Regions from separate parts of the Planococcus sp. RAB007_Raresut genome, predicted to be linked through region 1. Evidence: riboswitches for the same ligand, from Rfam matches in the RefSeq annotation. Region 1 holds a riboswitch; each other region holds the start of a gene.
What was found. Region 1 has a riboswitch for S-adenosylmethionine ahead of mtnW (2,3-diketo-5-methylthiopentyl-1-phosphate enolase). Riboswitches for the same ligand answer to the same signal wherever they lie in the genome.
Positions count from the first base shown of each region.

Region 1 (10,595 bases):
CGGCATTTACGTCTATTTGGTACTGCTGATTGTGGCAGTGGTCGTCGGGTGGCGCAAAACGTTTCCGGAGAACTGGAAAGCGGAGGATGTGAAAGAAACTTCCAAAGCGGAAGTGGAGATGTAGGGAGACACCTCACTGGAGCGAGTGCTTCTGTGGGGTGTTTTTATGGAGAGTGAAAATTCGTTTCTGGTAATATTATACAATAAAATCTCTGTTAAATTGAAATGAAGAACTAGAAAGTATTTGTGACGAATTGGAAAGTATTCCAGTCATTTTGGAAAGTATTTGAGTCAAACTGGAAAGTATTTAAGGTGATTTGGAAAGTAAGTCCAAATATTGGAAAATGAATTGCTGATTTTTCATTCTTTGATACGGTAAATCCCGCTCTCAATATGTAATGGACAGTATTCGACTCATAACAGACAGTATATCCTTGAAAGTAGAAATATCATTTCTCAAGCTTTTATCTGGCATACTTCAAAAAAAAACATTGAATTCATCGGATGGTTTCGCCGCACAGCGGCAACCATCCACTGGAACATTCGCCCTGGCGAATGTTTTTCCAATCCATAAGAAAGTCCGGACGGCTGTCGCTGTCCGGACTTTTTTCATCGCTATGAAGCAATCTTATCACTCGTCAAAGCATGCGTATTTCCCTCGGTGTCTTCAAAGAACGCCATCCACGTTTCAGCGGGACCGTTTTTGACGACACAATGGGGAGGGCCGCTGAACTCGACACCGCGCGCTTGAAAGTCGGCGTAGCTGAGGTCAATATCTGTCACATCAAAATAGAGCACCGAACTGGCATGGGCGAATTGCTCCCTTTCCGGCAGGCTCAGCATCAGGCGCAAGCCGTCGCAGTCGAAGAACGCCATCGTATCTGTGTTGAACAGGAGGGACAGGCCCAGTTGTTCTTTATAAAAGTCGATCGCCCGTGCAATATCTTTCACAGGCACGCCGATTTGACTGATTTTCTGCACAGCGGTTGTAATCATTAATATTGTCCTCCTTTTAGAATTTCTCGATTTCGTTCATGATGTCTTTCATAATGTCGATGGAAGCTAGGGTCTTTCCGGGAATCTCCAGACTGTGCTCGGTGCCGGGCACCAATCGCAGCATCATCTGCGGATTCGTTTTTATTTGATTCCAGCGATCATCATCGTAACCCGGATCTTCATCGCCAATAAAACCGAGTGCCCGGTTCGGGAGAGTCTGCATCGCGTCAAAAACATCCGGCCGTTTGATGAGCGGCGTCAGCCAGATGGCGGCTGCGTCCCGGAACAGCGGACGCTGCAATTCGGAAGCCAGCGCGATGGTGCCGAAGGATTTGCCGATCAGGCAGAATTTTGCGTAGGAGGATTCAGCCATCACTCCTTCGATGATTTTTGCCACATCAAAGCGAACGGCTTCGCTCAATTCTTCCATACTGAAGTCATCGTAAAATTCATCGTTGTAACGGTAATTCACATTTAAAACATCGTAGCCTTTTTGCAGATAGATATCCGTCGCGTAATGGAACAGCGGTGCCTGGCTCGTATACCCGGCGCCCGGCAGCATTACAGCAAGGCGGTCCGAAGCTTCTTCCTGCCTAATCATCAGATAAGGGACTCCGTAACCTTTATAACCTTCAGCAGATCCTTTTACTAATTTCACCAGCAACTCCCCCTATTATTTCCAGTATAGCGAAATTTCGGAATTGTGAAACTGCAAATTGAAATAAAGGCATAAAAAAACGCCTCATTAATACTTATTATAAATTTACTATGCAACTCCATTTAGAGAAGGCAAACAGAGATATGAAGCAAAACAGCGAAGACTCCCAGGTGACTAAGCGAAGTGCTGAGATCCACTCGAGCAAAGTGGAACGAGCTCGAGTTAGCTCAGCGCGAGCCACCAGGAAAGCGGAGCTGTTTTGCGGAATATCGGTTCCTAGCTTTCTTTCTCAACAAGCGAACGCCTCATTGAAAGTGAAATACTTTCAATGAGGCGTCCAGTTTTAATTCGTCCGTGTGCGGTTGTGCTTCATCATCATCAATCGGTAGCGGACGGTGCAGCCGATGCAATAGCCCATCAGCGCAATGCCGGCTGCCGCCATGACCATGATGCTGAAGAAATAAGCGGCTGCCGTGATTCCAGCGGAGAAGAATACCAGCGATAACCCGAGGCAGACAGTCGCAATCCATTGATTGAACAATTGCTGGTCGCGGTCTTCCTGGATATATTCATTGGCCGGCTTCTTCAAAAGCGGTCTGGCGGCCATGATGACCGGATTCTTTTTCGTGATCAATGTATAGACACCCACTGCAAACGGCAGCAGGAGAATGGCTGGTGAAAAGATCAGTCCGGCGATAACGGACAATACGATAAAACTCTGATTTATTTGGACAAGCGGTTTTGGAATCGTCATAATGCAGCCCCTTTACTCTTTTGGATATTATACCAAGTAACTTAATAGGAATAAAGGGAATAGTACTGGCGCAACTTTCTACATCAATTGGGAGATGAAAACAGTGGCGATGCCGAAATAAATCAGCAGCGACAAAATATCGTTTATTGTCGTGATCAGCGGTCCCGATGCGATGGCGGGGTCGATGTTTAATTTGAATAAGATCAAAGGGATAATGGTGCCGGCCATGGTTCCGATAATCAGCGTCAGGAGCAGTGAACTGCCGACGACAAAGCCGAGCACGAGGCTGTCTTGCCAAAAATAAGCGATGCCCGTGATCAGCACGGCGCAAATCACGCCGATGATGATGCCGACCCATAATTCCCGGACAATCAATTTGATGCTTTGGCGGAAATTCGGTTTTTGCGATACGAGGCCGCGCACGACCACTGCCAGCGACTGTGTGCCGGTGTTGCCGGTCATGCCAGCAATCATTGGCATGAAGAAAGTCAGCGCGACAACCGTTTCAAGCGTCGCCTCGAACCGGCTGATGATGCCGCCTGACAGCAATCCGATAAACAGTAAAAGGACGAGCCACGGCAGGCGACGGTAAGCGGCGACGATCGGCTTGGTTTTGAAATCAATCGATTTACCGGAAGCGGATAGTTTCTCGATATCCTCATTGGCTTCCTGCATCACGACATCGATTACATCATCGACGGTCACAACACCGACGAGCCGGTTATCGTCTTCCACAATCGGCAGCGAGACGAAATCGTAGCGGCTGATGAGATTGGCGACTTCTTCCTGGTCCGTCAGCACATCCGCTTTTACAACCCGGCTGTACATGACATTTTTGATTTCTTCATCCAGCTCACCGAGAAGCAGGTCCTTATAGGATACAACCCCTTCAAGGCGTCTATCCTCATCGACCACGTACAGGTAGTTCAGAAATTCGGCGTAATGGACGAAATGCTTAATCTTGTCGATAGCTTCACGGATGGTGTAATGGCTCGGAATCCAGACGTAGCGGTCATTCATGATCCGGCCGGCGGTTTCCGGCGGATAATTCATCAGGTTTTGGACGATAGACGATTCGTCAGTGTTCATATTTGCCAATAATTCTTCGGCACGATGTGGCTCGATATCGGCAAGCAGCGACGCGAGATCATCATTATCCATCCGGTCGAGAACTTCCTTGGACTTTTCGATGCCCAATTTCTGAAGGATTTCCAGCTGTTCTTCGCTGTCGAGCTCATCCATCAATTCCGTCAATTGTTCCGTCGTTAAGTATAGTAGAAATTTAGTGCGGTGCTTGTCCGGTATGCGGAGGTAATGCTGCGCCATATCATAAGGCTGCAGCTCATCCATGACTTCCTGGAACTCCAGGATCCGCCCTTCTTTCAGCGACTGGACAATCGCCAGTGTAATTTCGTTATCGGTCATTAATAATGCCATCAGAATCTCTCCTTGAATCAACAGAACGCCTGCGTTCCGAAAAGCGGATGCGCGGCGTGTTCATTTGTTACACTATCCCCCAAAACGCCGGTGATGAAAAACTTTTTTTATGCAAAAAAATCCCGGCGAGCCGAAGCGATGCGCTTCTTCTCCGGGATTCTGTTTCGTTTAGTTGGACTGCTTTCAGCTCTGTACGCTTTCTTCCTGATAAACCGGGACCCATCCTTCAGTCGTAACGAAGATGCGCACAGCGACCACTTTACGGTCATCGGAAAGGGTGAAATAATGCGTAATGTTTTCCGGTACCGAAATCAAATCGCCAGGCGTCAAGTGGACTTCGAAAAAGCGCTCGTCTTTGCCCTGGATGATGAAAACGCCGTGGCCGCTGACGATATAGCGCACTTCGTCGTCAGTATGGATGTGTTTGCGCTGGAAGTTCTTCAATAATTCGTCCAGTTTCGGATTCGAGTCGGAAAGGGAAATGACGTCAGCCGCTTTGTAGCCGCGGCGCTCGGAGATGTCGTCGATTTCCGCTTTGAACGCTTGCAGGATCTGTTCTTTCTCGTCATCGCTCAAATCGAATTTTTCGCGGAGCGGTTCCGGCAATTTATTGATATCCCAGTGCTCATAAACGACTTCCTGCTGCTCCAAAAATGCTGCGACTTCGTTTTGCGCTTCGATCGTTTCGTCTGTACCTTGAATTTTGATGATTGCCATTATAAATCTTCCTCTCTGATTGGGTTTATTTTATGTGAAGTAATGCTAATTGGTATTGAAATAAAAACTCGCTGGCCTCCAATAATTTCTTCGCTTCAAAAGCATCTTTGCCCCACACGGTGATGCCGTGGTTGCGGATCAGGACTGCGCCTTTATCGGCAGTCAGGTGTTCTTCGAAATCTTCCGCCAGCCGCGGGATGTGGGCGTGATTGGCGATGATCGGAATGGATAAGACGGCATCTTCATCCCATAAGCCGAATGCTTTGATGAGTTCCTGGCCTTTGAAATCGATTTTGCCGTCGCGTCCATAATGTTCGGACAGGACATTATTGGCAACGGTATGGACATGGAGACTGCAGCCGGCACCGGTTTTATTGTAGATGGCGCTGTGCAGCAACGTTTCGGCGGAAGGCTTGAGGTGAGTGGCTTCGACCGGCTCGCCTGCCGCATCGACGAGAAGGAAATCCTCATCGGTCCGTTTGTATTTATCCTTGCCGCTTGCTGTGACCAGAAACTGGAGCGGCGTATCGCTTACTTTGATGGCGAGATTGCCGCTAGTGCCCATGAACCAGTCGCGTCCGGCCAGCACGTCCTTGACGTCCGCCAGCTCATTCCATTTTTCCTGTAACTCTGTCAACGTCTGTTCTGTCGTCATGACCGCACACCCAATTTCGCATCGATGATTTCTGTAACATCCCCGAAATTCTCAAAAGGCTCGTAAGGGATGTTCAGTTCTTCACATTTTTCAATGAGAAAATCGCGGGCGATGACCAAGTCGGCATATTTTGCCGCCTGCAGGTCGGTGATCGAATCGCCGATGACGATGCTTGTGCCGCCGTCCGCAAGTAATTTGCGAATGATTGACGGCTTACAGCAGCCGCAGCCTTGGCTCGCGCACTCGTCGTCGCAGCCGTGCGGGAAATCGATGCGGATCGTGTCGCCCGAGAAATCCGCTTCGTTGCAATAAATGCCTTCGAATGGTCCAAACGGTTCGAGCAGCGGGTAGACGAAAAAGTCGATGCCGCCGCTGACGATATAAAGCGGGATGTTGTGCTCTCTTGTATAAGCGACGAAATCCGCAAAGCCTTCGCGGATCTCCGCCTGCTCGAGCACGTAAGCGATGACTTCGTCCTTTTTGGACGATGGCAATAAAGAAAACATCTTTTTGACACCTTCACGTATCGAGATGGTTTGAGCGAGAATCTCGTCTTTGATCGGTTCCCAGCCCGGTGGATTGAAATGCTTCATGATGGCGATTAAATTATCGTTGGTTGTGATTGTGCCATCAAAATCACAAAAGATGATTGGCTGTTTCATAATTACCCCCATAATTCCAAAGCTGTTTTTAATTCTGGCTGCTGTTCACTGGCGTTTTCCAAGCTTTGCTGTTGCAGGACGGCATCGACCGCCTGGCGGAATGCTTTCCCGCCGCCTGCTGCGCCGTCCGGATGTCCATGGACCCCGCCGCCTGCATTGATGATGCTGTCGATTCCGAAATCGTTGATGAGCAGCGGCACGAGTCCCGGATGAATGCCTGCGGAAGGAACCGGGAACGTTGGCTTTAACAGGCTGTCATTTGTTAACTGTTCGCCGAGCGCCAGTGCCGCTGTCTTCTCCATAGCAACACTGCCGTAAGGAGAGGGAAACAGTGAAAAGTCAGCGCCGGCGTAGCGCGTCAATTTGCCGAGCGCGAGCGGTGCCGCGACGCCGTAGAACGGAGAAGAAGTGAACGCACCGCTGAATGCCGGATGCGCCATGAGCGGCAGAGCGATGTCATCGTCTTCCGCCAATTCCTGCAGCACATCAAGTCCGTAGGCATGAACATTGAACAGCAATGCATCGGCACCGAGTTCACGGGCTTTTCGTGCCTTGTCGCGTAATTGTGATGTGCGGCCCGAGAGGTTCACCGCGTAAAGTGTACGGTGGCCGGTTTCGGCATAAACTTCGTGCAGAACTTGTTTTGCAGCGGTGATGCGCTGTTCAAAAGGAGTCAGCTGATTGTCGAACAGGATTTCGTCGTCTTTGACCAGATCGACGCCGCCGAGCGCCTGCTGTCTGAGCTGCGCCGTTAAATAATTGATGTCTCGGCCAATCACGCCTTTGAAGATGCTCATGACGAGCGGGCGGCCGTGGACGTCGAGCAACCCGCGGATGCCGTCGATACCGAAGCGCGGTCCCGGAAATTGTTTCAATAGACCTTCTTCAAACTCGAGGTCCAATAATCTCACTTCACCGTCGAGCGACAATTTGCCGAACACGGTGGTCAGGATAGCCGGCAGATCCGCCGAGAAATTCGCGCTTGGGTAGGAAACTTTGATATGCGCTTTGATTGCATCGGGCTTGAGGGGGTGAGGGCTTTGTGGAAATTCCTCCACCGACACCACATGGCCTTTATGCTTTTTCAATTGCTCCTGCTCGAGGAGCGGCAAGTCGGTCCACGACCCGATTGTGAGTCCGAGCGCGATGCCTTCCGCTTTCTTCTCAAATGACCCCGCTTTGCCGTATACCTGGTAGCTCGCTGTCAGTCTGCTCATATGTGACACTCCTTAAGTTCTTTTCCTGAAAAATAAAAAACCTCTTCAAATAAGAAGAGGTTAAGGGCGTTAACGACTTCTTATTTCTCAGCCAAACGTTCTGGCTGCAAGAATTAGCACCGTGTCCATCGCTGGACCGGTTGCCGGGCTTCGTAGGGCTTGTCCCTCCACCTGCTCTAAATAAGAATTGGATATTCGGTTGGTTGTTGCAATAAAGTAATTCTGATTATTCCATGTGCGAAGAATTCTGTCAACAGGGAATTGTGAGAAAGTTTTTGGGGAGAGATGCCTGTGGTAAAACTGCATAGATGGAAGTGAGCGGCTCGACGCTCACGGACCCAGCAGTTTGCGCAGCAAACTGTAGGCGATTAGAGGTTTGGATTGGGTTTTGGAGGCGGAAAGGGCTCCGGACAGTATTTTCGTTTTGCGGATAGTATTTTGAGAATGCAGACCGTAAAGCCTTAATTTGGAAATAAAGATCGGGAAATAAGTTTGGACAGTAACAAGTCGATAATGGACAGTATTCGCTTCCTAATGGACAGTATTTAGACGATAATGGACAGTATTTCAGTTGTAATGGACAGTAAATCCTAAATTTGGAAATTCAACTTGTTTGGAAATGAAAAATCAGCAGTCCAGCGAGGCAAATTTCACCCGAAATAGCTGATTCGGCTCAAATCCACCGGCATAAAACAGCGACACCTTCAATCGACGACCATTTTCACCAAAAAACAGACGAAATCACTGCCGAAATTTGCTGTCACTTCAACAAGCCAGATCAAAACCGCCTCCAAAACCAAAGATCAGAAATGGAAAAGCCTTCGCCGCCAGCGAAGGCTCCTTTCAAACCCACAAACCCAGGAAGTTTCCGCCGAGCGGAAAACTTCCGCTAAAAGGGACTTAGTTTTTATTTGAAGTAAAGGGGGAGGTGCAAAAGCAGTCCGTCCACATAGCAGTTCTTTCATAAGAGCATGCAAAACGGAACGAGCAGCCATTTTGCAAATTGAAAAATAATTCAAAACTTCCTGTTGACAGTCTATTCTGAACCGTGATAGGATTCATCTCATAACAAAAACCGCATATAAAACTTAGTACTCTTATCAAGAGCAGGCAGAGGGAAATTGGCCCTATGACGCCCAGCAACCGACCGTAATACCTTCGTGAGAAGGGGCGCTTTATGCGCCGGGATGAACATCCCGCAAGGCACGGTGCTAATTCCACCAGATATTTACTTTCTGGAAGATAAGAGGCATGGAACCTCTTAATTCTGCGCCTCTTTCTTTCGGGAAAGAGGCGCTTTTATATTGTAATTTAGGAGGAAGATGACCATGACAACTACAGCAGTATCAACATATCACGCATTGACGGAAGCAGAAGCCATCGCTTTGGCGGCGGGACTTTTTCCGGCAGGAACAGATCTGGAATGCCGGGAAATCGGCGATGGCAATTTGAATTACGTGTACCGGGTAAGCGACCGGGCAAGCGGCAAAGGCGTCATCATCAAGCAGGCGCTGCCTTATGCCAAAGTGGTTGGCGAAAGCTGGCCGCTGACATTAAAGCGTGCGGCGATCGAAGCTGCGGCGTTACGCAAGCACGGTGAATATGCGACTGGCCTCGTGCCGGAAGTGTACGGCACCGATGAAGAATTGGCGTATACGATCATGGAGGATCTTTCCCATTTGACGATCGCCCGTGAAGGTTTAATCCAAGGGAAAAACTATCCGAAACTATCAACCGATATCGGTGAATATCTGGCACAGACTTTATTCCATACTTCCGATTTCGCGTTGCATCCGTTTGAAAAGAAAAAGTTGGTTGCCGAATTTTCCAACCCGGAACTTTGCAAAATCACGGAAGACTTGATTTTCACGGATCCGTTTTTCGATTATGAGACAAATGATTTCGAACCGGAACTGCGGCAGACGGTGGAAGCCATCTGGCAAAATGACCGTTTGAAGCTCGAAGCGGCAAAATTGAAACGCAGCTTTTTGACGGAAGCGGAGGCATTGCTTCATGGCGATCTGCACACCGGCAGCATTTTCGCTGATGACAATGAAACCAAGGTCATCGATCCGGAGTTCGCTTTTTATGGACCGATCGGCTTTGATGTTGGCTTGTTTATTGCCAATCTGATTGCACAAGGCATTACGCGGGACGGCGAAGGCCGCGGCACAATCATCGGCAATATCGAGAATACGTGGCAGGTGTTCGAAACGCGCTTCACGGAGCTTTGGGAAAATGAAGGCATTGAAGATTTTAAAGGCGTTCCGGGTTACCGCGAATCCGTTCTCGAAAAGATTTTCAACGACACACTCGGTTTTGCCGGCTGTGAATTGATCCGCCGCACAATTGGTCTGGCGCATGTCAAAGACCTGGACGGCATTGAGGATGCAGAACAGCGCATCGAATCCAAAAAACAGGCTCTCCACATCGGGGAGACATTGATCTTAAAACGCAGCGAACTCACATCGATTCAGGATGTGACAGCGCTTTTGAAGGAGCTGTAAAGAATGGCAATCCCATTATCGATCCAATGGATCAACAACCAATTGATCATTCTCGATCAACAAAAACTACCGCATGAAACGGAATATATTGCGCTGAACACAATTGAAGATGTCTATGATGCGATTATTACGATGAAAGTCCGCGGCGCACCGGCGATCGGCATAACGGCGGCTTACGGTTTGGCATTGGCCGCTCAAAAGCACGACACGGAAACGCTGGAAGTCTTTCACCATTACCTGAAAAAAGACGCGGTTTACCTGGCGTCTTCACGCCCGACGGCAGTCAATCTGGCGTGGGCGATCGGCCGTCTTCAGCAAGCGGTCCAATCGGTAAAAACGGTTGCAGCGGCAAAAGCGGAAATTTTAGCAGAAGCGAAACGCATCCATCAGGAAGACGAGGAAGCGTGCCGGACAATTGGCGGTTATGCACTTGAATTATTGGAAGGCCGTTCGAGAGTCATGACAATCTGCAACGCGGGCTCCATTGCGACAGCAAAATACGGCACCGCGCTCGCGCCGTTTCATCTCGGGAAGGAATTGGGGCGTGAGTTCGAAGTCTTTGCCTGCGAAACGCGTCCGGTATTTCAAGGCTCGCGCCTGACGGTGTGGGAGCTGCAGCAATCGGGTGTTGATGTAACGCTGATCACCGACAGCATGGCGGCGCACACGATCGGTGCAAAAGGCGTTGAAGCGATCATCGTCGGTGCTGACCGCATTGCGGCAAACGGCGATACAGCCAATAAAATCGGCACCTTCAACTTGGCGATTCTGGCCGCTGCTTATAAAATCCCATTTTATGTGGCAGCACCGGCATCAACTTTCGATCTGCAGATTCCCAACGGCAAGAATATTCCAATCGAAGAACGGTCGGCGAAGGAAATCACTCATATTGCAGGCCAACCCATCTCACCGAACGGCACAAAAGTCTACAACCCGGCATTTGACGTGACGCCGGCGCAGTACATTACGGCGATCATCACGGAAAATGGCAT
Region 1 is NZ_JBXYIF010000002.1:83,286-93,880, forward strand. Features, by position in the region: gene AC2Q9J_RS04250 (hypothetical protein) at 1-124, shown strand, start outside; gene AC2Q9J_RS04255 (VOC family protein) at 616-996, opposite strand; gene AC2Q9J_RS04260 (alpha/beta hydrolase) at 1,013-1,654, opposite strand; gene AC2Q9J_RS04265 (DUF4395 domain-containing protein) at 1,998-2,408, opposite strand; gene mgtE (magnesium transporter) at 2,487-3,845, opposite strand; gene AC2Q9J_RS04275 (1,2-dihydroxy-3-keto-5-methylthiopentene dioxygenase) at 4,029-4,562, opposite strand; gene AC2Q9J_RS04280 (methylthioribulose 1-phosphate dehydratase) at 4,588-5,217, opposite strand; gene AC2Q9J_RS04285 (2-hydroxy-3-keto-5-methylthiopentenyl-1-phosphate phosphatase) at 5,214-5,879, opposite strand; gene mtnW (2,3-diketo-5-methylthiopentyl-1-phosphate enolase) at 5,882-7,096, opposite strand; SAM riboswitch class I at 7,174-7,283, opposite strand; SAM riboswitch class I at 8,191-8,345, shown strand; gene mtnK (S-methyl-5-thioribose kinase) at 8,425-9,603, shown strand; gene mtnA (S-methyl-5-thioribose-1-phosphate isomerase) at 9,607-10,595, shown strand, end outside.

Region 2 (10,595 bases), on a different contig from region 1:
TTCGCGTTTGACAGAAATGCGGAACTCATCCGGTTTTGCAGCCTGAGAAAGGCTGTATTGGCGGTTGAACAAATATTGTTCGCCCGGAATAGTCAAACGAACGGAAATGTATTGGCCTGGTTCGTAAGTCGGAACGTTCGATCCGTCTGCAGGTTTCAAATAGAAAGAAGTGATGTTGTCGCTTTCTTTTTCTTTTCTCGCTACAGTGAAGTTTTTAAAGAATTTCCAGCCATTTTCCTGGCTTTCCATTTTTTCATACATTCCTTGTTCTACGCCGATAAACGCATCGGCGATTACGCCGTATGCTTCAGCCCACGCATTGATGATTTCGTCGGTTGCGGCATCTCCCAAAACTTCCTTGATCGCTTTAAGCAAGTATTCGCCGACAATCGGATAATGCTCTGGTCTGATGCCGAGGCTGACGTGTTTATTTGCAATTTGGACTACTGCTGGAAGAATCGCTTCCAGGTTATCGATATGCACTGCTGCCGCATAGACTGTGTTTGCCAAAGCTGCCTGTTGGCGGCCTTTTTTCTGGTTGGCATGGTTAAAAATGTTTAATAATTCCGGGTGTGCTTCAAACATATTTTTGTAGAATACGGTTGTAATAGCGGTGCCGTGTTCTTCCAATACAGGGACAGTGGATTTGATGATTGTTTTAGTTTCTTGTGATAACATCTCAATCTCTCCTTTTGTTTTCTATAATTTGACTATAAACCCAAAGGGAGATTAAAGATATATTAAAAATACTTCTTTAATATTTTAGACACATTTGCCTTCACAGAAACGACACATGAAAAAAGCCCGGCATCGCCGAGTATCTATAAAGGCAACTAATATTTAATATTCCTTCAGAACCAATTACTTTCTTGAACTTTACACAGTGGGTATAATAAATGTGCAGGGAAGGTGAAAATAATGAGGCTAACAATGTATACCGATTTCTCATTGCGTGTATTGATTTACCTTGGTACGAAAGAACAGGATAAATTGACGACGATTCAGGAAATTTCGGACGCTTACAATATATCGAAAAACCATTTGATGAAAGTGACTTTTGAGCTTGGAAAAGCCGGCTTTATCCAAACCGTCAGAGGACGGGGAGGCGGCATTCGATTAGCAGACCTTCCTCAGAACATCAATGTCGGGACAGTTGTACGCAAAATGGAAGACGACTTCCATATCGTTGAATGTTTTGACAGGGAACACAACCGTTGCCCGATTGCGCCAGTCTGCGGACTTCGCGGAGTCTTGGGCAAAGCGCTCCACGCGTATTTGGCGGTCCTCGATGAATATACACTGGAAGATCTCTTGTTCAATAGAGAAGGACTGCGGGAAATTCTGCAGCCCATATAAAAAGCGGCTCAAAGATATGAGCCGCTTTTTCTTATTGAAGTTCGATATTCTGCGGCTCTTCCCCTTTTTTATTCATCAGGCGCATTCTCGTCGGTTTAATGGCGATGATTAATAAGTTGGGATCATCCGGACCGCTGAACCAGCCGGAAAGATGTTCATTCCACAATTTTTCTAAAATACTGCGGTCGTCATGCTCGGACATTTCTCCCTCAATTTCCAGAAATGTGTCGCCGACACCTTCGCCCTCGTAACCGAGAAGGACGTGTGCGTTGGGGTTCTGTTCGAGTTCGTCGACCTTTTGCGTTTTTTTGCTGGTTGCGGTGTACAATGTGAATTCATCATTAAAAAAAGTCATATACCGGGAATGCGGTTTGTTTTCGGTGATTGTCGCAAGCACTCCTACATAACTGTCGTTCAAAATCTTCAAAGCGGCTTCTCTCAACTCTTGCTGATTCATGAAATCACTCCTTTTAAACTCCCTATTCCTTTTTAAACTTCAAATAAACATAAAAAAGATCCGTTATTGCAACGGATCTTTTGCTTTTAAAAGTTGTGCATGGACTTTTCCTGAAAATAAGGATTAAGATCCAGAGAATTTGTCTTCGCTGGAAGAATCGCTTTTCGTTTGACGCGGATTTTTTTCTTCCTGCTGTTCCTGCTTAAGGTCTTCCAAAGGAATGGTATCGACATTCATTTCTTCTTCGTGCATTTCGGAAAGTGACTCTTTATCGGTTTTCGATTGTTCCGGATTGTCCATTGGAGCGCCTTTTCTTTCTTCGCGGTCATCTTCAGTAAAATGTTTTTTATCTGACATAATGGAACACCTCTTTCAATTAGTCTTATCAATGTATTCCTGTTATTCAGGTATTTAAAACATTGAGCATTTGCTATAGAAAGTTTATAATAACTAGTCCTATACCTTTATGCTTAGCGATAAAATCTGTTTAAATATATGGTAAAATAGAATCATTGGACGAGAGGAGTTTTTACATGAGCACACAGGCTTCTATTAATGTTGGTGGACTGAGCTTTGAATGGAACCTTGAAAAAGGCGAGTTTTTATTCGAAGGCCAAAATTCGGTTCTGTTTTGGACTTCCACAGCAATGAAAATGTTTTTTGACACGATAGAAGAAATAGCAGGAGAAGACGCAGCGGAGGTAGTAATGGAAACTACCGGTTATCGCCAAGGGATAGTAGTCGCAGAGTATTTTTCTCGGATGGAAAATGTGAATATAGCAGAAGCGGCGGCACTGATCACCAATACATATGCTTCAGCTGGCTGGGGGATTGCGGAAACACATAAACTGGATGTTGAAAAGAAAACCGTTGAAGTCCATTTAAAAGACAGCTGGGAGCACAGTATTAATATTGCTCAGCAGAAGAAGACAGGCGGCAGATTTCTTCCTGCCCATTATGCAGGGATTTTCACCAAGCTTTTTGGAGAAAATATCTGGTACGAAGTAGATCATTTTCAATTGGAAGGTTTCAGCGAAACTGTCATCCGTTACTTTCCTTCAGATGAAACCATCTAAGAGAATATCCATCGCTTAGCGCGTTCAAAAGAATCTCAGCAAATAAGACAGCTGCAAAACCTGGTGGAAGAAAAGACTGCGGAACTGACCACACTGGTCAAAGAATTATCTTCGCCAATTATCCCAGTATTGGACGGTATTGTCGTAGTGCCGCTGCTGGGCACTTATGATGAAGAACGGGCTGAGGAACTATTAATCAAGACGCTGCAGAACTTGCCGACTTATAAAGCGAAATATCTGGTTCTCGATCTGACCGGACTTAATAATAATTTTACCCAGCAAGCTGCCGCGCTGATTGAGAAACTTGGAGCAACGGCCGGCCTCATTGGAACAGAAACAATCTTGGTAGGAATTTCTCCGAAAATGAGTATGGTGATTTCTGAAAGTGGAATTGGTATTTCAAAATTCGATTGCTTCCAAACCTTGCAGCACGGCATTCATTTTGCGCTCGCACAGAACGGAAGAAGCATTATATAGGAAAAGCGCCCTAAAGTTCAGGGCGCTTTTCCTTTTTTATTTTTGTGTTTTAATGATTTCGACGATTAATTTAGTTGCCTTTTCCATATTCTCAGCGGATATGAATTCGTATTTCCCGTGGTAATTTTCTCCGCCAGTAAAGATATTCGGTGTCGGCATTCCCATATAGGAAAGCTGGGAGCCATCGGTGCCGCCGCGGACAGGTACGATATTTGGTTCAATACCAAGTGTTTTCATCGCATTTTCAGCGGCATCCACAATTTGCATGACCGGCTCGATTTTTTCTCTCATATTGTAATATTGGTCTTCCAGTTCCAGTGTCAGTGTGTCAGCTCCATATTGTTCCTGCAATTTCTCAGCTGTCTGCTGCATATGCACTTTTTTCGCTTCGAATTTTTCTTTGTCGAAGTCGCGGATGATATAACTCAAAACCGCTTGTTCCACGTCACCTTTAAAGCTGTTCAGATGAATGAATCCTTCATAGCCTTCGGTTTTTTCAGGAACTTCATCTTCAGGCATGGCATTCTGGAATTTGATGGCGATTGTTGAAGCATTGACCATCTTATCCTTGGCTGAACCAGGGTGCACGCTTTTCCCTTGGACTGTCAGTTTCCCGGCAGCTGCATTAAAACTTTCGTATTGAAGTTCACCCAGTGGGCCGCCATCCATTGTATAGGCATATTCGGCGCCAAAGCGCTCAACATCGAATTTATGGGGACCGCGTCCAATTTCTTCATCCGGTGTAAAGGCGACACGGATTTTGCCGTGTTCGATTTCTGGATGCTGGATGAGGTACTCCATCGCCGTCATTATTTCAGCAACCCCGGCTTTATTGTCCGCGCCAAGAAGAGTCGTGCCATCCGTGGTAATCAGTGTATGGCCGATATAATTCTGCAGATCTGGAAAATCTTTGACTGTCATTCTAACAGAACCACTCAATGGAATATCTTTTCCGTCGTAATCATCTATACGCTGCGGATTGACGTTTTTGCCTGTAAAGTCAGTAGCTGTGTCGACATGGGCAAGAAAGCCGACTACTGGAAGTTCTTTATCTGAAGTTGCCGGAAGTGTGCCAAAAAGATAGCCGTAATCGTCCATTTGGACTTCTTCCAGACCAATTTCCTTCATTTCCTTTTCTAATTCATGCAGAAGGTCCCACTGGCCGGGAGTGGAAGGTGTTTCATGGTTTTCAAAATTGGATTGTGTATCGATTTTTGCATAGCGGATCAATCGTTCGATCAAAGTTTCAATCATGGATAGAGACCTCCTGAAGTATGTACTGGCTCTATTTTACCACGAATGAAAAGAATAGAGGAAATCTGAAAAAGCTGCCGGCCCTCACTGGGGATCGGCAGCTTTCTTCCGCAATACAGCTGACACCTTGTTTTCGGTGCCGTCTTTTATGCGGCGGATATTTTCGAGATGCTTCAAAAACGCCATCGCCATCAAAGAAAGTGCGATGACATAGGGCCAAAAGCCATCCGCCGGCCAGAACGCGATCAGAAGAAAAACGGCATATAATGCAAGTACGCCGATGACCAGATAATCTGTGGCAAGTGCGATGATGACAAGAAGTGCGAGCCCAAGAAGACCAAGCTGCCAGTCCAGCGCGATCATTACTCCGATGACGGCCGCGGTGCCTTTGCCGCCATTGAACTTCATATAGAAGGGGAAGTTATGGCCGAGTACGACTCCGGCTGCGATAAAGAATAAAATCGCCCATACTGTTTCCGAAGGCAGACTGCTGCTTCCCAAAAACAGCTGCATTGCGAGCACTGCGGCAAATCCCTTGAAGATATCAAGAAATGCGACCAGTGCGCCGTATTTCCAGCCAAGGACGATTGCCGCATTGGAGGCGCCCGAATTTTTGACGCCTGTTGACTTGATATTAGTGCCGGACAACAATTGGGCGACAAGGGAGCCATGAAGGCAACCGATTAAATAACCTGAAATAAGTGCGGAAAAAATCCAAAGAATCATAAATTGCCCCCTGCCTTTCATAATATTAAACGTATGAATGATGAGAAAGTTTCAAAATTATCCGACAGTCTTCTTGACAAAATATCGTATCATTATTTATACTTCTCAACAAGATGGAAAACTGAATCTGAATACTCTTATCAAGAGTGGCGGAGGGAATAGGCCCTGCGATGCCCGGCAACCACCAAGCAACCCAGCTTGGAAAGGTGCTAATTCCTACAGACTGGAACGACAGTCTGGAAGATGAGAGGAGGAAACTCCGTGTATAGCGGCCCTCTTCTAATTAGAAGGGGGCCTTTTTCTATTCCCTCATCTCCTTTAAGGTCCATCTACTAAAATTATTGGAGGAATGAAAAATGACGAATTTCAAAGCAGAAACAAACTTACTTCACGGTGGACAGCAGCCAGATCCTGTAACGGGTTCACGGGCAGTTCCCATCCATAAAACGACTTCCTATGTATTCCGTGACACAGAACATGCGCAGAATCTGTTTGGTTTAAAAGAGGCGGGAAATATTTATTCGCGCATCATGAATCCGACAGTGGATGTATTTGAGCAGCGTGTGGCGCTTCTGGAAGGCGGGACAGCGGCAGTCGCTTTGTCTTCAGGAATGGCGGCTATCGCGTTTTCAATCCTCAATATTGCGGAAGCTGGTGATGAAGTGGTTGCTGACAGCAATCTCTACGGAGGCACTTACAATCTATTCGCGAATACGCTGCCGCGCTACGGCATCAAAGTTAAATTCGTCGACGGCGCGGATCCGGAAAATTTCCGCTCTGCTGTGACAGATCAAACGAAAGCTTTTTTCGGTGAAACGATCGGCAATCCGAGTTTGAATGTTTTCGACATAGAGAAGGTGGCGGAAATTGCGCATGAATATAATATCCCTTTATTGATCGACAATACATTCGCTTCTCCTTACGGCAGCAATCCGATAGCGTTTGGAGCAGACGTCGTTATCCATTCAGCGACAAAATGGATTGGCGGGCACGGCACAACAATCGGCGGCATTGCGGTTGACGGCGGCAAGTTCAATTGGAACCACGAAAGATTCCCGAATTACACACAACCTGACGACAGCTATCACGGCATCCGTTACGGAATAGATGCGGAAGGCGCATCTTTCGCGACAAAATTGCGTGTGCAGTTATTACGTGATTTCGGACCGTCGCTTAGCCCCGACAGTGCCCATGCATTTTTGCAGGGCTTGGAAACATTACATTTGCGTTTGCCAAAACACAGCAGCAATGCGGCAATTATCGCTGACTACCTGAAGAACCATCCGCAGGTTGAATGGGTTAATTACATCGGCTTTGAAGATCACCCGTCTCATGGTTTAGCGAAAAAATACTTGAAGGATACATTCGGTTCGATCGTCAATTTCGGCATCAAAGGTGGCAGGGAAGCGGGTAGACGAGTAATCGACGGTGTCGGCTTATGGTCTCATGTGGCGAATGTCGGAGATGCCAAGTCGTTGATCATCCACCCTGCTTCGACAACGCATCAGCAATTAAGCGCGGAGGGATTGAAGCAGTCAGGCGTCACAGAAGAACTGATCCGTTTGTCAGTCGGACTGGAAAATCCGGAAGATCTGATTGCTGACTTGGAGCAAGCCATCAAAGCGGCAGCAGTTCAGGAAGTATAGGAGGAGAAAAAATGGGAACAGTAGCCATCGGGAACTTAACGTTGGAATCGGGTCAGGTGCTGGAAGGAGTGGAATTAGCGTATGAACGAAACGGCGATCCTTCTGCTCCGACCGTCCTGATCTGCCATGCGCTGACCGGGGATCAATATGCTGTCGGGAGCTCAGAAAAACCCGGATGGTGGAGCGGCTTGGCGGGTCCCGGAAAAGCTGTGGATACGGATAAGTTCCAGGTGATTACATTTAATATACTCGGGGGCTGCGATGGTTCGACGGGGCCATTGTCACTCAACCCGGCAACCGGCAAGCCGTATCGGTCGGATTTTCCTTTGCTGACGATCAAAGATTTGGTCCATGCCGAATATCGGGCGTTAAAAACTTTGGGCATCACCAAACTGAAGTCAGTGATTGGTGGTTCGCTCGGGGGCATGAAAGCCCTTGAATGGGGAGCGCTGTATCCGGATTTTATCGAATCCATCGTTCCGCTTGCTGTCACCCCAGCGTTCAGCAGCTATGCACTTGCTTTTAATCATATAGGTATACAGGCAATCCAAAACGATCCTGATTACCAAAGTGGAAATTACGATGGATCTTCTGACTTCAACGGATTCCACTTGGCAAGAATTGCAGGTATGATTAGTTACCGGAGCAGCAAACTGTTTAACGATCGCTTCGGACGCGCGAGCAATGGCAAGAATTTTGAAGTAGAATCTTATTTGGATTATCAGGGACGGAAACTGGCGCAGCGCTTCGATGCCAATAGCTATCTGATTTTATTGAAAGCTATGAACAGCCATGACATGGGGACAAGGAAAATAAGCGTTCCGATTTTTTCCGTTTCGTACACATATGATTTGCTTTATCCCGCCGAATTAATGATTCCTTGGCTGAAAGAGCAGCCTGAGGCCCGTTGGGAAATCATCGAAACTGATTATGGACATGACGGATTTCTGGTGGAGTTCGAGAAGTGGAGCGGTTCCATCCGTGAATTTTTACAAGAAGAGCATATTAGGGCGGCTCGTTAATAATTGGAACAAGAAAAAAGCATCCCGCTTTGGGATGCTTTTTCTTGTTCTTAAGGTTTTGGGATTCGGGTTTTCTTTGTCCAGACTCCGGCGGCCCAGCTCTTCGGGTCATAAGCCACTTTGGCTGTGCGGCTGAAAAGACGCCGCTTCGCCAAATCGTCTTATGCCTTTCAGAGCTTAACGGGCGCCGTCGCTTTTCGTTACTTAATCCTCATCCTTAATATCCACGTCATCCGGAATAGGGGTGGCTTTCCATTCTTCGAGCTGCTGTTTGGCGAGTTCCAGCTGTTGAAAATGCGTTTCGAATTGAGAGGTGTTGACCATGTATTGTTCTCCATCGTGGACTGCTTTGATACGTCCTTCAAGTATATAGCGGTTAATCTGCTCTTGCGGCATGGACAAATAAGCAGCAGTTTCAGGGACTGTCATATACATACGATCGCCTCCTCTTTTTCTTTTATTATAATCGCTGAAGAGCAGTATCTCAAACGATTGAAATAATGGTATGGTAATTGATATAACTGGAAATTCGAGGTGCAGGATATGAACGGGACTCCGTATATAATGGTGCTGCTTGCTGCGATGCTTTGGGGCACGACGGGCACAGCGCAAAATTTCATTTCAGGAGAGGCACATCCGTTGACAATCGGTGCATTCCGTTTGATGATTGGCGGTTTTTCCCTGCTTCTTTTTACATTAACAACGAAACGTTTCATTGTTCGCAGCGTTTCTTGGCCCGCTGTACTTGTTTCAGCAGCCAGTATGGCGCTGTTCCAGCCGTTATTCTTTTCGTCTGTGCAGTTGACCGGTATCGCAATCGGGACAGTTGTGGCAATCGGCAGTGCTCCGGTGCTTGCGGGACTGATCGAATGGCTATTTTTAAAGAGGCGACCCGATCGGATATGGACCTTGGCGACGATGATGTCGATCATCGGCTGTATTTTACTGTTCGCCAATAAAAGCGCTACAGAAGTTAATACGCTCGGTGTGGCAATGGCGCTGGGTGCCGGACTTGCATTTGCATTATATGCGATTGCCAGTAAGAGCGTTTTGGAATCGATGGAAGCTGTGCCCGCAGTGGCGCTTATTTTTTCTATTGCGGCTGTTTTTCTGATACCATCTTTATTCTTTTTTGATATTTCCTATATTCTGATTCCTGCAGATGCTGGGATTATATTCTATCTTGGGTTTGCGACTACAAGCCTTGCTTACATATTATTCTCAAGAGGTTTGAAGACCATACCCTCTTCATCAGCCGTCACCTTATCTTTAGCAGAACCGCTTACTGCATCGATACTCGGTGTGCTGGTGGTGGGTGAAGTCCTGAGCGGGCTTTCATGGACTGGAGTTGTTTTACTGCTTGGCGGTATTTTAGTGCTGACGATGGGCAAGAAAAGAAAAGCTGAAGATAAATATGAGCTTTCTTAATGAATGACAAGCTATCGTTTTTTAATTTTATGAGGCTATAAAGAAGTTTTTCTTTGTCTAGACTCCAGCTGCCCAGCTCTTCGGGTCATAAGTCAGCCCAGCTGCCGTGGCAAAGGACGCCACTCTGCTGTTCTGCCTTATGCCTTTCAGAGCTTAACGGGCGCTTGCGCTTTTCTTAAGAATTTCTTCACTTTTATCCTAGTATCCACTTAAGATTTTACCTTTATCATAAATATAGTGAGAAAAGAGGGAGATTGTATGAGTCAATTTACTGTATTAGTGACTGATGATGATCAGGATATCCGTGACGGCATTGAAATTTATTTAAAAAATGAAGGGTACCGAGTGCTGAAGGCCGAAAATGGTCAAAAGGCGATTGAGCTACTGGAATCCAATGAAGTGCATGTCATCATTCTCGATATAATGATGCCGACGCTGGACGGGATATCAGCAACATTCAAAATTCGGGAACAGCGGAATATTCCAATCATTATGCTCAGCGCTAAAGCGGAGGATTCAGATAAGATACATGGCTTATCAGTGGGTGCGGACGATTATGTAACCAAACCTTTCCATCCTATGGAACTGGTAGCAAGAGTCAAGTCACAACTGAGACGTTACGTGAGTCTTGGGACTTACCAAGATAAATCACAGCGTATTGAAATCGATGGTCTTGTGTTGGATTCTGATGCGAAAGAAGTATTGCTTCACGGAGATCCGGTGAAACTGACTCCAATTGAATTCAAAATCACTGAGCTGTTGATGGTGAATGCGGGACGAGTTTTCTCTATCCGCGACATTTACGAGAGAGTATGGAATGAGCCTGCATATAATGCGGAAAATATTGTCGCTGTCCATATACGGAAAATCCGCGAAAAAATTGAGGCTGATCCAAAGAATCCAAGATATTTGAAGGTGGTGTGGGGCATTGGCTACAAAATTGAAAAATGACCTATGGTCGATTTTTGCCGTAACGATAGCATTGTTTACACTTCTTTATTGTTTGTCCTTCTTTGTGGAAACCGTTTTTAATAGTCCTGCGATAGAATTACTGGCATCACTTCGAACGGTGTCCAAAGGGGAAATCTAAAATGAAGAAATGGCTTTGGCTGATAACTTTATCAATCGTATTGATCAGTATTTTCAGCGTAAT
Region 2 is NZ_JBXYIF010000004.1:321,192-331,786, reverse strand. Features, by position in the region: gene hmpA (NO-inducible flavohemoprotein) at 1-678, opposite strand, end outside; gene AC2Q9J_RS10355 (RrF2 family transcriptional regulator) at 919-1,356, shown strand; gene AC2Q9J_RS10350 (pyridoxamine 5'-phosphate oxidase family protein) at 1,388-1,813, opposite strand; gene AC2Q9J_RS10345 (YczO family protein) at 1,937-2,170, opposite strand; partial or broken gene AC2Q9J_RS10340 (STAS domain-containing protein) at 2,347-3,366, shown strand; gene pepT (peptidase T) at 3,403-4,620, opposite strand; gene AC2Q9J_RS10330 (glycerol-3-phosphate acyltransferase) at 4,705-5,346, opposite strand; SAM riboswitch class I at 5,481-5,596, shown strand; gene AC2Q9J_RS10325 (O-acetylhomoserine aminocarboxypropyltransferase/cysteine synthase family protein) at 5,703-6,992, shown strand; gene metX (homoserine O-acetyltransferase MetX) at 7,004-8,014, shown strand; gene AC2Q9J_RS10315 (helix-turn-helix domain-containing protein) at 8,219-8,449, opposite strand; gene AC2Q9J_RS10310 (EamA family transporter) at 8,558-9,442, shown strand; gene AC2Q9J_RS10305 (response regulator transcription factor) at 9,701-10,393, shown strand; gene AC2Q9J_RS10300 (HAMP domain-containing sensor histidine kinase) at 10,534-10,595, shown strand, end outside.
Region 2: linked by a shared signal. The riboswitch ahead of AC2Q9J_RS10325 (O-acetylhomoserine aminocarboxypropyltransferase/cysteine synthase family protein) and the one ahead of mtnW (2,3-diketo-5-methylthiopentyl-1-phosphate enolase) in region 1 are both predicted to bind S-adenosylmethionine.

Region 3 (10,595 bases), on a different contig from region 1:
GACAAACGATTGTCCATGAATTCTTTGATATCCGCTCCGGCTGAGAATGCCCGGTCGTCGACGCCTTTCAAAATCAGCACGCGGACCGCTGGATCTTCAGCCGCTTCTGTCAGAAGAGACGGCAGCAGTTTGAACATATCGAGCGAAAACGCATTGCGCTGATCCGCCCGGTTGATAACGAGTGTTGCAATCGCTCCGTTTTTCTCCAGGTATAATTCCTTTTGCATAAAGATTGCTCTCTCCTTTTAATCTTTTTTCAAGCGTGCTGAGAAATAATTCCCGAAGCTCTGGATGCCTTGAACGAGGACAATCAGGATGAACACAGTCGCATACATGACATCGACCTCGTAGCGCAGATGCCCATAGCGGTAAGCCAGGTCACCCAATCCGCCGGCGCCGACAAGCCCGGCCATAGCCGTGGCACCGATCAGGCCAACCGTCGCAATCGTCAAACCAAGTACAATCGATGGTCGCGACTCGCGCAGCAACACGTTCCAGATAATATGATGTGTTTTAATGCCCATCGCTTCATAAGCTTCACGGACGCCGCTGTCCACTTCCAATAAAGAAGATTCCATCAGCCGTGCGATGTAAGGTGCTGTATAAATGACGAGCGGCACGATGACGCCTTGCACGCCAATTGTGGTGCCCACAACAATTTTTGTGAATGGCAGGATGAAAAACAATAGGATGATGAAAGGAATGGAACGGATGATATTGACCAATAAATTCAGGATCTGGTAAATCCATTTGTTTTCCCATGCCTGGCCTTTTCGCGTCAAGACGAGCAGGATGCCGAGCGGAATTCCAAGGATTGCGGAAATGACCAGTGAAATCAGGACCATCTGTGCCGTTTCCAAAACGGCTGTACCGATGACCGGCAGCCATTGGTTTATGAAGGTATCAAACCTTTCCATACTGCACCTCCCATTCTTCGATTGCGACTCCGTTGTCTTTCAGAAACGTCAATGCGCGTCCGACTTCTTCTTTCTCGCCTGCTAAGTGGACATCAAGATTTCCGATAACGCCGTTTTTGAGTTCCATGATATTAGCCGTCAGGATATTCGGCTTCACATTGAATTCTTTCGCCACAACCGCAAGCAGCGGCTCACCCGTTGAATCTCCACGGAACGTCAAGCGAAGCACGGAACCAGTCTGTTTCAGGTTGCTGACAAAATCATTTGAAAGTTTGCGCTGTGAAATGGTATTCAGGAAGCTTCTCGTCGTTTTATGCCGCGGCTTCGAAAACAAGTCGATTACCGGACCATCTTCCACAATATTTCCAGCTTCCATCACATAGACGTGGTCACAAATCTTTTGGATGACGTGCATTTCATGCGTAATCAATAAAATTGTGATGCCGAACTCTGCATTTATTTTCAACAACAGATCCAAAATCGATTCCGTTGTTTCGGGATCTAGCGCACTTGTCGCTTCATCGCTCAGCAGCACTTCCGGTTCCTGTGCCAGTGCACGGGCAATGGCGACGCGCTGTTTCTGGCCGCCTGATAATTGTGCAGGATAGGCGTTTTTCTTATCCGTCAATCCGACAATATCCAAATATTTTTCGACACGTTCCGGAATTTCTCGTCCTTCGACACCGATGAGTTTCAATGGAATGGCGATGTTTTCTTCGACTGTGGCCGTCCGCAGCAGATTAAATCCCTGGAAGATCATGCCGATCTTTTTGCGTTCATCCAGTAATTCATTTTTCGTAAGCTCGGTAAATTCGCGGCCGTTCAATTGCACTTTTCCGGCTGTCGGAGCTTCCAGCAAATTGACGCATCGGATCAACGTGCTTTTTCCCGCACCGCTGTAGCCGATGACGCCGTGGATCTCGCCTTTCTTCACCTGCAATGACACATCATTCACTGCCCGGATGACCCCTTTTTTTGACTTATACTCTTTTGAAATATTCTCAAGTTGTATCACGTTGCCTGCACTTCCTTCTAAAAAGGAAAAGCCAGTGGCCTAAAGACCACGTGGCTCCCCGAAATTTTTACCAGATTGCCAAAACTGAACCATCAAACTTTTCTTCGATAAATGCCTTCACTTTATCCGACTGGTACGCCGCATTCAGTTTCTCAAGCACCGCATCGTCTTTGTTTTCTTCTCTTACGACCAGGTAGTTAACGTATGGCGATTCACTGGATTCCAGTAAAATCGAATCTTCCAATGTATTCAATCCCGCTTCGATGGCCCAGTTCGTGTTGATCGCCGCTGCATCAAGTTCACTTAACTGTTTCGGAATCTGTGCCGCTTCCAGTTCAATAAATTCAAGCTCTTTCGGGTTGTCTTCAACATCAAAGATTGAAGCTGTTTCTTCTGTTCCTTCTTTCAACGTAATGACGCCTGCTTCTTCAAGGATGAATAAAGCACGTGCACCGTTTGTCGGATCATTCGGCAAACCGAAAGTTGCGCCTTGCGGCAAGTCTTCGATGGATGCATAGTCATTCGAATAGACACCCATCGGATTCAGGATCGTAGTCGCTCCTGGCACCAGATCTGTGCCATGGTCTTCATTGAACGCATCAAGAAACGGTTTGTGCTGGTAGCTGTTGACGTCTAGATCGCCTTCCGCAAGCGCCGTATTCGGCAACACGTAATCCGTAAATACTTTCAGCTCGATTTCCAGTCCATCTTCTGCAGCCACTTCAGCCACTACTTCCATGATCTGTTCATGCGGTCCGGAAGTTACACCGACGACCAGTTTCTCGCTGCTCAATTCCCCTGATTCTGCATTGCCGCTGCATCCTGCCAATAATCCTGCTGCCAATGTGAAGGCACCCAATAATCCTAATTTCTTCATTTTGTTATCCTCCAATAATATTATTTGGTTCGAAACATGAAAAAGCCTCTCTTTCCGTAAAGAAAGAGAGGCACAAATTTATCGTAAATTCATCCTCTCTTATCTTCCAGAACATCACTGTTCTGCTGGATTTAGCACCTTTCCATGCGATTAACATGGATGGTTGCCGAGCTTCATAGGGCCAGTCCCTCCGCTACTCTTGATAAGAGATTTAGTTGCTTATTCAATTGCCGAAACCTTATTGATTAATTTAGCGCATCAACTCACGAAAGTCAACGCTTTTCTGATATTTTTTAATTTCTTTGTATTTTGAGGTCATTACTATATGATAAATAAAAAAGAAATGGGGGAAATAAAATGAAACAATCAACGCGCATTCAATACGCCGCCGGAGCACTTGGAAAATCCGTCGCTGCCCGCCTATTGCCCGGCACGGATCTGCTGACAGGCATCGAAGAGTTATGCAGGGAAAACGGGATTGCCTATGCACAGATCGCCACTTGTTTCGGCAGTCTTCAAAGGAGCGGCTATTATTTTCTGGTTCCCGATTCTTCCGCCAAGCTGGGTGCCAGTTACGGGCTACTGCAGCAAAAAGAAGGACCGATCGAATTCCTGAATGGCACCGGTTTTATCTGCCAGCGGGAAGGTGAATTCGAAATCCATCTGCACGGCACCATCGCTGATCAGAATGGGAAAGTTTTTGGCGGCCATTTCGTCAAAGGCGAAAACCCGGTATATACAGTCGATTTATTGGTGACAGAAGTTTTGGGTATGGATTTAACCCGTGCGCTTGATGCCGAAAGCGGTGTGAATCAACTCTATCCGGTATCGCTTGGCGAAAAAGAGCCTAATCGTTTAACTAAATAAACCAGCTGTACGATCGCGGAAAAAGGCTGTCCTTATGTCATGTCAAATGACACTGGACAGCCTTTTTTTACTTTAATTCTTTAAAAAAACGGTTAATCTGCGGTTTACAGACATATGCACTTGAGAAGAAATATAATATAAAATATTTTCTCAATACCTTGCATTGAATAGTACCGAATGATATATTACTCGTTAACCACTACTGTTTATAAAATACTAGTGATGAAAGGAGGCATTTCCGGTGAATATTCAATTTAAAAAAGGCGTCTTGAATTTATGTGTGCTGGTTCTTTTGGATAAACAGGACCGCTACGGCTACGAGCTCGTGCAGAAAATTTCGAACCGCATCGCCATTTCGGAAGGCGCAGTCTATCCTTTGCTCCGCCGGCTCACCAAAGAAGGCTATTTCTCCACTTATCTGCAGGAATCGACGGAAGGTCCACCGCGCAAATATTATTCGCTCACCGAAGCCGGCAGAACGTATCTTCATGAACAGCTCGAAGAATGGAAAAGCTTTACGGACGGGGTCAATAAATTAATCGAAGAGGGTGTGCAAAATGACTGAACAACAATTTCTGCAACAACTTGAACAAGCTTTGGAACGGCTGCCTGCTGAAGAACGCAACGATATTCTGCAGGATATCCGAGAATACTTTGCAAACGGACGGGCTGACGGAAAATCCGACAGCGACATCGCTGTAGAACTGGGCTCTCCGGAAGCCATTGCAAAAGAACTTATCGACAGCTTTGATTTTAGCCAATCAATAGCTCCTTCTGAAAAAATCGATATTTCGAAAGATAAATTCGATAAAGTCGATATTCAGACCGATAACGCAGTTTTGCAGATTTTCCCTTCAGATGACGGAAAAATGCATGTCGATGTAGAAAACAAAACCTATCGCCAGCATCTTGCTGTAGATATCCTCGACCGTACTCTCATAATTACGTTAAAGGAAGAAGCACGAAAGTGGGGGTTCTTCACGATTACAGGCAGTTTCAAGTCACCGACCTTGATTGTTCAGCTTCCGCCTAAAATATACGAGAAGATTCAAATACTATCCGATCACGGCTCTGTCACCGGTGGACGTTTGGAAAGTACAGAACTTTTGGTTGAAACAGATAATGGCAGCATCAACCTGGAGCAAATAATCGCTGGAAAATTCACGGTGAAATCGGATAATGGCGCGATTAAGCTTAACGATGTCCAGGTAAAAAATCTCCGCGCTGAGACGGATAATGGACAGCTAACTTTGAAAGATATCAGCGCAGATAAAGTGGATGCCGTTTCTGACAATGGCGGAATAACGCTGAAGAATGTAAAAGGCGATGTTCACGCGCAGACGGATAACGGCCGCATCCATCTTTTAGCGGCTGATCTTGAACGCAGCATTAACCTGGAAACAGACAACGGTTCCATTCTGCTGGAAACAAAACGACAACCGGAGAATGCCACCATCAACGCTGATGTGGACTGGGGTTCGGTTTCTGTCTTCGGCTCGAAGAAAAGAAGAACCGTCTACGGAACCGGCCAGCATCCGATTGACTTACAATCCGACAACGGCAGCATCACAGTTAAATTGATTGATTGATTGATTGATTGATTGGTTGGTTGATTGGTTGGTTGGAAAAAGGCTTCGCGGATGCGAAGCCTTCTTTTTTAGAGATTGGAGTTTTTCGCGATGCGAAAAACATCCGTTTAGTTCAAGAACTTTGTGTATGGGAAAGTGGCGGGTTAAATCGAATATTCGGACGGCATAAAGTTATTTATTTTCACGGATTATTGACACTGCGCACATATTTTTCTGTCACCGCACATAAATCCTGTTCACCGCACATAAACCGCAGGACAAAGAAAATTCCATCCGATATAACGCCCCCTGCTTCACCAATTGACAATCCGGCACCTAAAAAAACCCCCGAACGCGTCGAAGACGCATTCGGGGGTTATCAAATTGTTTTATTTCCTATTCGATTAACGGGACATTGATGCACGCATGCGCGGCATGTTGGCGATTGTGCCGCCGTCCACACGAAGGTCGATGCCTGTGATGTAAGATGCAGCATCGCTCAACAGGAATTCCATAGCTGATGCGATTTCAGACGGCTCACCTTCGCGGCGAAGCGGCGTGTGGTCAAGCATGACTTTCATCTGCTGCTGTTGGGCAGCTTCCTGGCGGCCCATCGGCGTATTGATGGTACCCGGTGACAATGAGTTCAAGCGAGCGCCTTTTTCACCCCAAGCCCAAGCCTGATCTTCAACGACCAGGATAACGCCGAGTTTCGACATGCTGTAAGCTGCTCCTGAATCGCCTTGAGTGAATTGCTCCATTGTTTCCACTGCATTTTCAGCAAGCGGCTGTACTAATGCTTCCATAAACGGACCTTGGCGAGGCACCATATAAGCACTCATCGACGATACCATTACCGCAGACGTTTTTTCATTTGCCAATGGCAGGAATGCATCAAGGATCAATCCGGTTCCGACCAGGTTAACCGCTGTGATGCGTTTGGAATCGGCCATCGTTGGCGATAAACCGGCTGTATGGACAAGACCTCTTAATGTACCAAGTTCCGCCGCTTTTTCAGCCAGTTTCGCCACATCTTCTTTTGACGTGATATCAACCGTTTGGTAATGGACATCCGAGATGCCTTTAGCAGCAAGTTCTTCTTTCGTTTGGACAAGACGTTCCTCTGAAATATCCGCTAATAAAATCGTTCCTTTATTGCCGACCAGTTCAGCTGTTGCCTTACCCATTCCGCCAGAACCGCCTGTGATTACATAAACTTCATTTGCCATGTGTTATTCCTCCTAAAATTCATTATAATTAAGTTTACCCGTATTCAGGAAAATTTCACGAGACATTCTCTGCCGGAATGTCCATTAAGGAGTCACATATGCAAACAGCCAGGGAAATGATAATTGAATCTTTTTTAGAGTTGCTGGCAAAACGGCATTTTGACGAGATTTCTGTGAAAGATATCGTACAGAAAGCGGAAGTCTCCCGCTCCACATTCTATTTGCATTTCACAGACAAATATCAGCTGATGACCGATGTCCGTTCAAAGCTGAATAATCAATTCCTGGCATTCTATACAGAGTCGCTCCAGGAAACGCCGGTCACTTATGAAATTTGCCGCCATGTCTTTACCTACCGCTCGTTTTATCGCCAGGAATTTTCGGCTGCCAACGCCATCCAAAGTTTATCCAATCAGCTCGCCGCCCGTTTGCTGGAAATTTTCAACGATCCGGATTACGCCATTTTTGCAGGCTATGGCACCATCGGCTATTTAAGTGTTTGGGTTAAAGACGATTTCCTGGTCAGCCCCGGCGAAGCTGCGGAAAAGCTCATGAAAATCGGTTTAACTGATTGGACGGAAAACCTTTCAATGACACGGGATGAAATTCGATAGAAATTCTGAAATGAAAAATCGCCAGTCAAAACCATAAAAGGCTGTTCCAAAGTCGCTCATCCGACCTTTGAAACAGCCTTTCTATCCGAGATCCACTTCAGTAACCCCACTTATCTTCCGCCTTCAAGCTCAGAATAATCGATCTCCATCAGCTCATCAGATGCGATATTTTTAAAGGTACTTTTACCTCGTAATTTATAAAGGTGACGGGAAGAGTTTGAAACATAATATGTTTTTCCATCAGTGGGGTGAGTGACTTTCTTCAGAAATAACAGGTAGTCACCTGTTTTCATCGGTCTCATGCCTTTTTCAGCTGAGTACTCCTCAGTTTCAGAATTTTTCATTCCGATGACTTGATTGACTACGATTTCAGAATCCTCATCAAAACCATGGCCCGTATGATCTTGAATAACCTCATCAATTTCTACTTCATAGAAAGCCTGCCTGGTGCTCATCCCTTCTTCGTTAATTTCGCGGATATCATAATATAAAGGAATATGGGCACGGACAATCAAATCGGAATCAGCCTTTATTTCTTCCAGGGATTCAAAAGACTTGCCCAAGCCCCATATGCTGCCATCCGCTTCCGCTTTATCAAAATACTCATACCCCAGCACTCCCAGTGCAATCAATGAAATAATGATAAGTGAGGATGTAATCTTTCTTTTCATAGCTCCATCTCCAATGGTTGAATTTTCATCTATGAGGTCCGATGCCTTATTTGACAGAAAAAGTATAAAAGAAACGCAACTTATCTATGATAGTAAACTGACAAATTTTTCAAATCAATAGACAGAAATATTTCCCAACCTCTACTCAAACAAACAAGCTGTAAGTACCTATAAAAATTTCACATTTAATTCTTATAAGCTAAAAAAATATCAAAAACATCCGTAAAACGACTAGTCAATTTCCTTTTAGCAAAAAAACTGCTCCTGAACAGACAAAAATTTTCCCAACCCCGAATCGACAATTATAACTGGACATAAAAAAACTTTCCGGTTTCCCGGAAAGTTCCTCTTATTGATTATTTCTGCAGCCGTTCCACAAAATCATGGAGCCGCTCCAAGGTATCGATATTGTTATTGCAGGCACTGTTATCCTGGCAAATATAATTGCCGCGCTTGACGAAATTATCCTGGCTTGAACCTTTTGTCTTAGCGGTGAACAGACCTACTTCGCTGTGTTTATTGCAGATCGAGCAAATTCCGTGTTTCGCGCTTCGATTGAAGCTGCCATGGATGCCTTCGAGGCGGCCATCTTTTTCAATGACCAGGTACATGAGCGTTGAACTCTCAATCCAGCCGAGATAGGACAGCTTTTTAAAATCAACCGTATCGAGCTTCGGCCCTTTAAGCTTTTTCGCTTTCGGGAATAATTTCTTCAAACCCTGGTCCGTCACACTTTTGAACGGGAGCAAATACGCAGACAGCTGTTCGAGAAATGCTTCGGCTTCCGCCGTTTCCTTCACTCCGGTCAAAGGTTTCAAAACCGCTTTTTGTGCTTCGCTCAAAGATGGGAATAATCCAAAAACCTTTTCCTGTGCCAGGTGGCGCAGGACACTCAGCACTTCCGCGTCGCTGCTGCTCGCTTTGCCATTGACCAGGTTCTTCGCCTGGCCTTTGATAAAGTTGAACTGGTCGTTCTGGATAAACGCTTCCGGACGTTCTCCAGCTGTTCCTTGGTTATCACTAGTTTCTTTTACATGTATCATTTTGAAACACTCCTTATTGTTTGATTGGATATTTATAAGGACGCCATGTTCGAATGACACATTTACGGGCGAACTAATTCTTGCTTGCCCCACGCAAAGTATCGCCATTCTGTATCACAGGCTTTGCATGGGTTTTTCCTGACGCTGACATTCGAGATTTGCTTGTCACCTGATATCACCCCTTTCGAAGGTGCCGTTGACTCTTATCTTATAACAAACCCCGATATTTTTGGAGAGTATTGCCTTTTATTTTAAAATCCTTTTTTATTCCAATCTTTGAGCACCGCTCTTTCCTTATCAGGATCCAATCCCGCTTTCTTCTCAGTTCCGTTGCGCGCCGATTCCCATGCAAGCGTATCTCGGATGGTTTCCTCCAGCGGACGAAAATTCAGTCCGGCAACCCTTGCTTTTTGAATGCTGACGGACAGGAAGCCCGGCATATTCGCACTGTCAGGAATCCACAGCGGCATATCGGTCCATCCGTCCACTTCGTGGCCCAGCAAAAATCTTTCCTCGACCCAGACCAGATTGACTTTGCTTCCAATAGTTTCTTTGCATGTATCCAGGAATTCCTCCATCGTCAATTCCGATTCTGGCCCTGCAGCATTGAAAGTGCCGCTGGCTTTCGACTCAACCATCCGGATGATCCACTCTGCCAAATCGCGTACATCGATAAACTGGATCCGCTTATCGCGGCGTCCGGGCGCCAGCACTTCTCCGCCTTTTGCGATGCGGTTGACCCAATAACTGAAACGATCCGTTACATCATAGGGACCGACGATCAGTCCTGGGCGGACAATTAAACTGCGTCCCGGAAAAACCCGTTCCACTTCCTGTTCACACAGGTATTTCAATTCGCCATAATTTTCACCTATCGCCTTTGCCGGTTCCATCGGTTTCAATTCTTCGATTCTTTCTGCCGATAATCTGCCGACTGAGTGATTCTCATCAATCACCGGCTGGTCCAATTGATCATAAACCGACGCACTTGAGATGAATGTATAATGCCCGGCTGTTTCCGCAAGCAATTCCGCTGACTCAGCGACTGACCACGGCAGGTAGCCGCTCGGATCGATGACCGCATCCCAGCTGTGCCCCTTCAGTGCTTCAAGGCTGCCGTTCCGGTCGCCAATCAGTTTCTCGACATCCGGAAACAGCTCCGGAGCCGACTGGCCTCTATTGAACAAAGTCACTTCATGGCCGTTTTGCAATGCCTTTTCGGTTAGGAACCTGCCTAAAAATCGTGTGCCTCCAAGAATCAAGATTTTCATCTTCTTCCTCCCTCTCATCCTTCTCCTGTCAAAAGCGTGGACCCCTGAAAAATAATTGATTGCTTATCTATTCTCCCAATAGATCAGACAATCCTTTTTTATGCCCTGAACCATTTTAGCCGACGCTTAAACAGGGAATGGATTACATATGGAGAAACGGGACATTGATGATTCATGAAACTTTTGCATTGCTCAACCGTAGTAAATAACAACAGGATTCCAACAGAGAGGAGTGATAAAGTGGCTGGCAAAAGCAAAACAAAACAGAACGTTGGCATGGGTATGGGAGTTGGTATCGCTCTTGGAGTTGCAATTGGCATGGCAATGGACAATCTCGCAGTCGGCATAGCAATAGGCATAGCACTTGGTGCGGGCATCGGAGCTTCAGAAGGCGGCAAACCGAAAGACTGAGTGATAAAATGACTGGCATCACATTTAAGGTCCTATTTAAAAAACGCATCCGGAATTTTTCTGATTTCGGATGCGTTCCTTATTTTTTTCCGCTAAAAATTCTTCTGCTTTT
Region 3 is NZ_JBXYIF010000006.1:134,177-144,771, forward strand. Features, by position in the region: gene AC2Q9J_RS13440 (enoyl-CoA hydratase/isomerase family protein) at 1-227, opposite strand, end outside; gene AC2Q9J_RS13445 (methionine ABC transporter permease) at 246-917, opposite strand; gene AC2Q9J_RS13450 (methionine ABC transporter ATP-binding protein) at 904-1,932, opposite strand; gene AC2Q9J_RS13455 (MetQ/NlpA family ABC transporter substrate-binding protein) at 2,000-2,809, opposite strand; SAM riboswitch class I at 2,906-3,018, opposite strand; gene AC2Q9J_RS13460 (PPC domain-containing DNA-binding protein) at 3,167-3,676, shown strand; gene AC2Q9J_RS13465 (PadR family transcriptional regulator) at 3,918-4,241, shown strand; gene AC2Q9J_RS13470 (DUF4097 family beta strand repeat-containing protein) at 4,234-5,265, shown strand; gene AC2Q9J_RS13475 (hypothetical protein) at 5,274-5,663, shown strand; gene AC2Q9J_RS13480 (SDR family oxidoreductase) at 5,649-6,473, opposite strand; gene AC2Q9J_RS13485 (TetR/AcrR family transcriptional regulator) at 6,572-7,087, shown strand; gene AC2Q9J_RS13490 (hypothetical protein) at 7,198-7,758, opposite strand; gene AC2Q9J_RS13495 (FusB/FusC family EF-G-binding protein) at 8,115-8,801, opposite strand; gene AC2Q9J_RS13500 (SDR family oxidoreductase) at 9,053-10,072, opposite strand; gene AC2Q9J_RS13505 (glycine zipper domain-containing protein) at 10,313-10,483, shown strand.
Region 3: linked by a shared signal. The riboswitch ahead of AC2Q9J_RS13455 (MetQ/NlpA family ABC transporter substrate-binding protein) and the one ahead of mtnW (2,3-diketo-5-methylthiopentyl-1-phosphate enolase) in region 1 are both predicted to bind S-adenosylmethionine.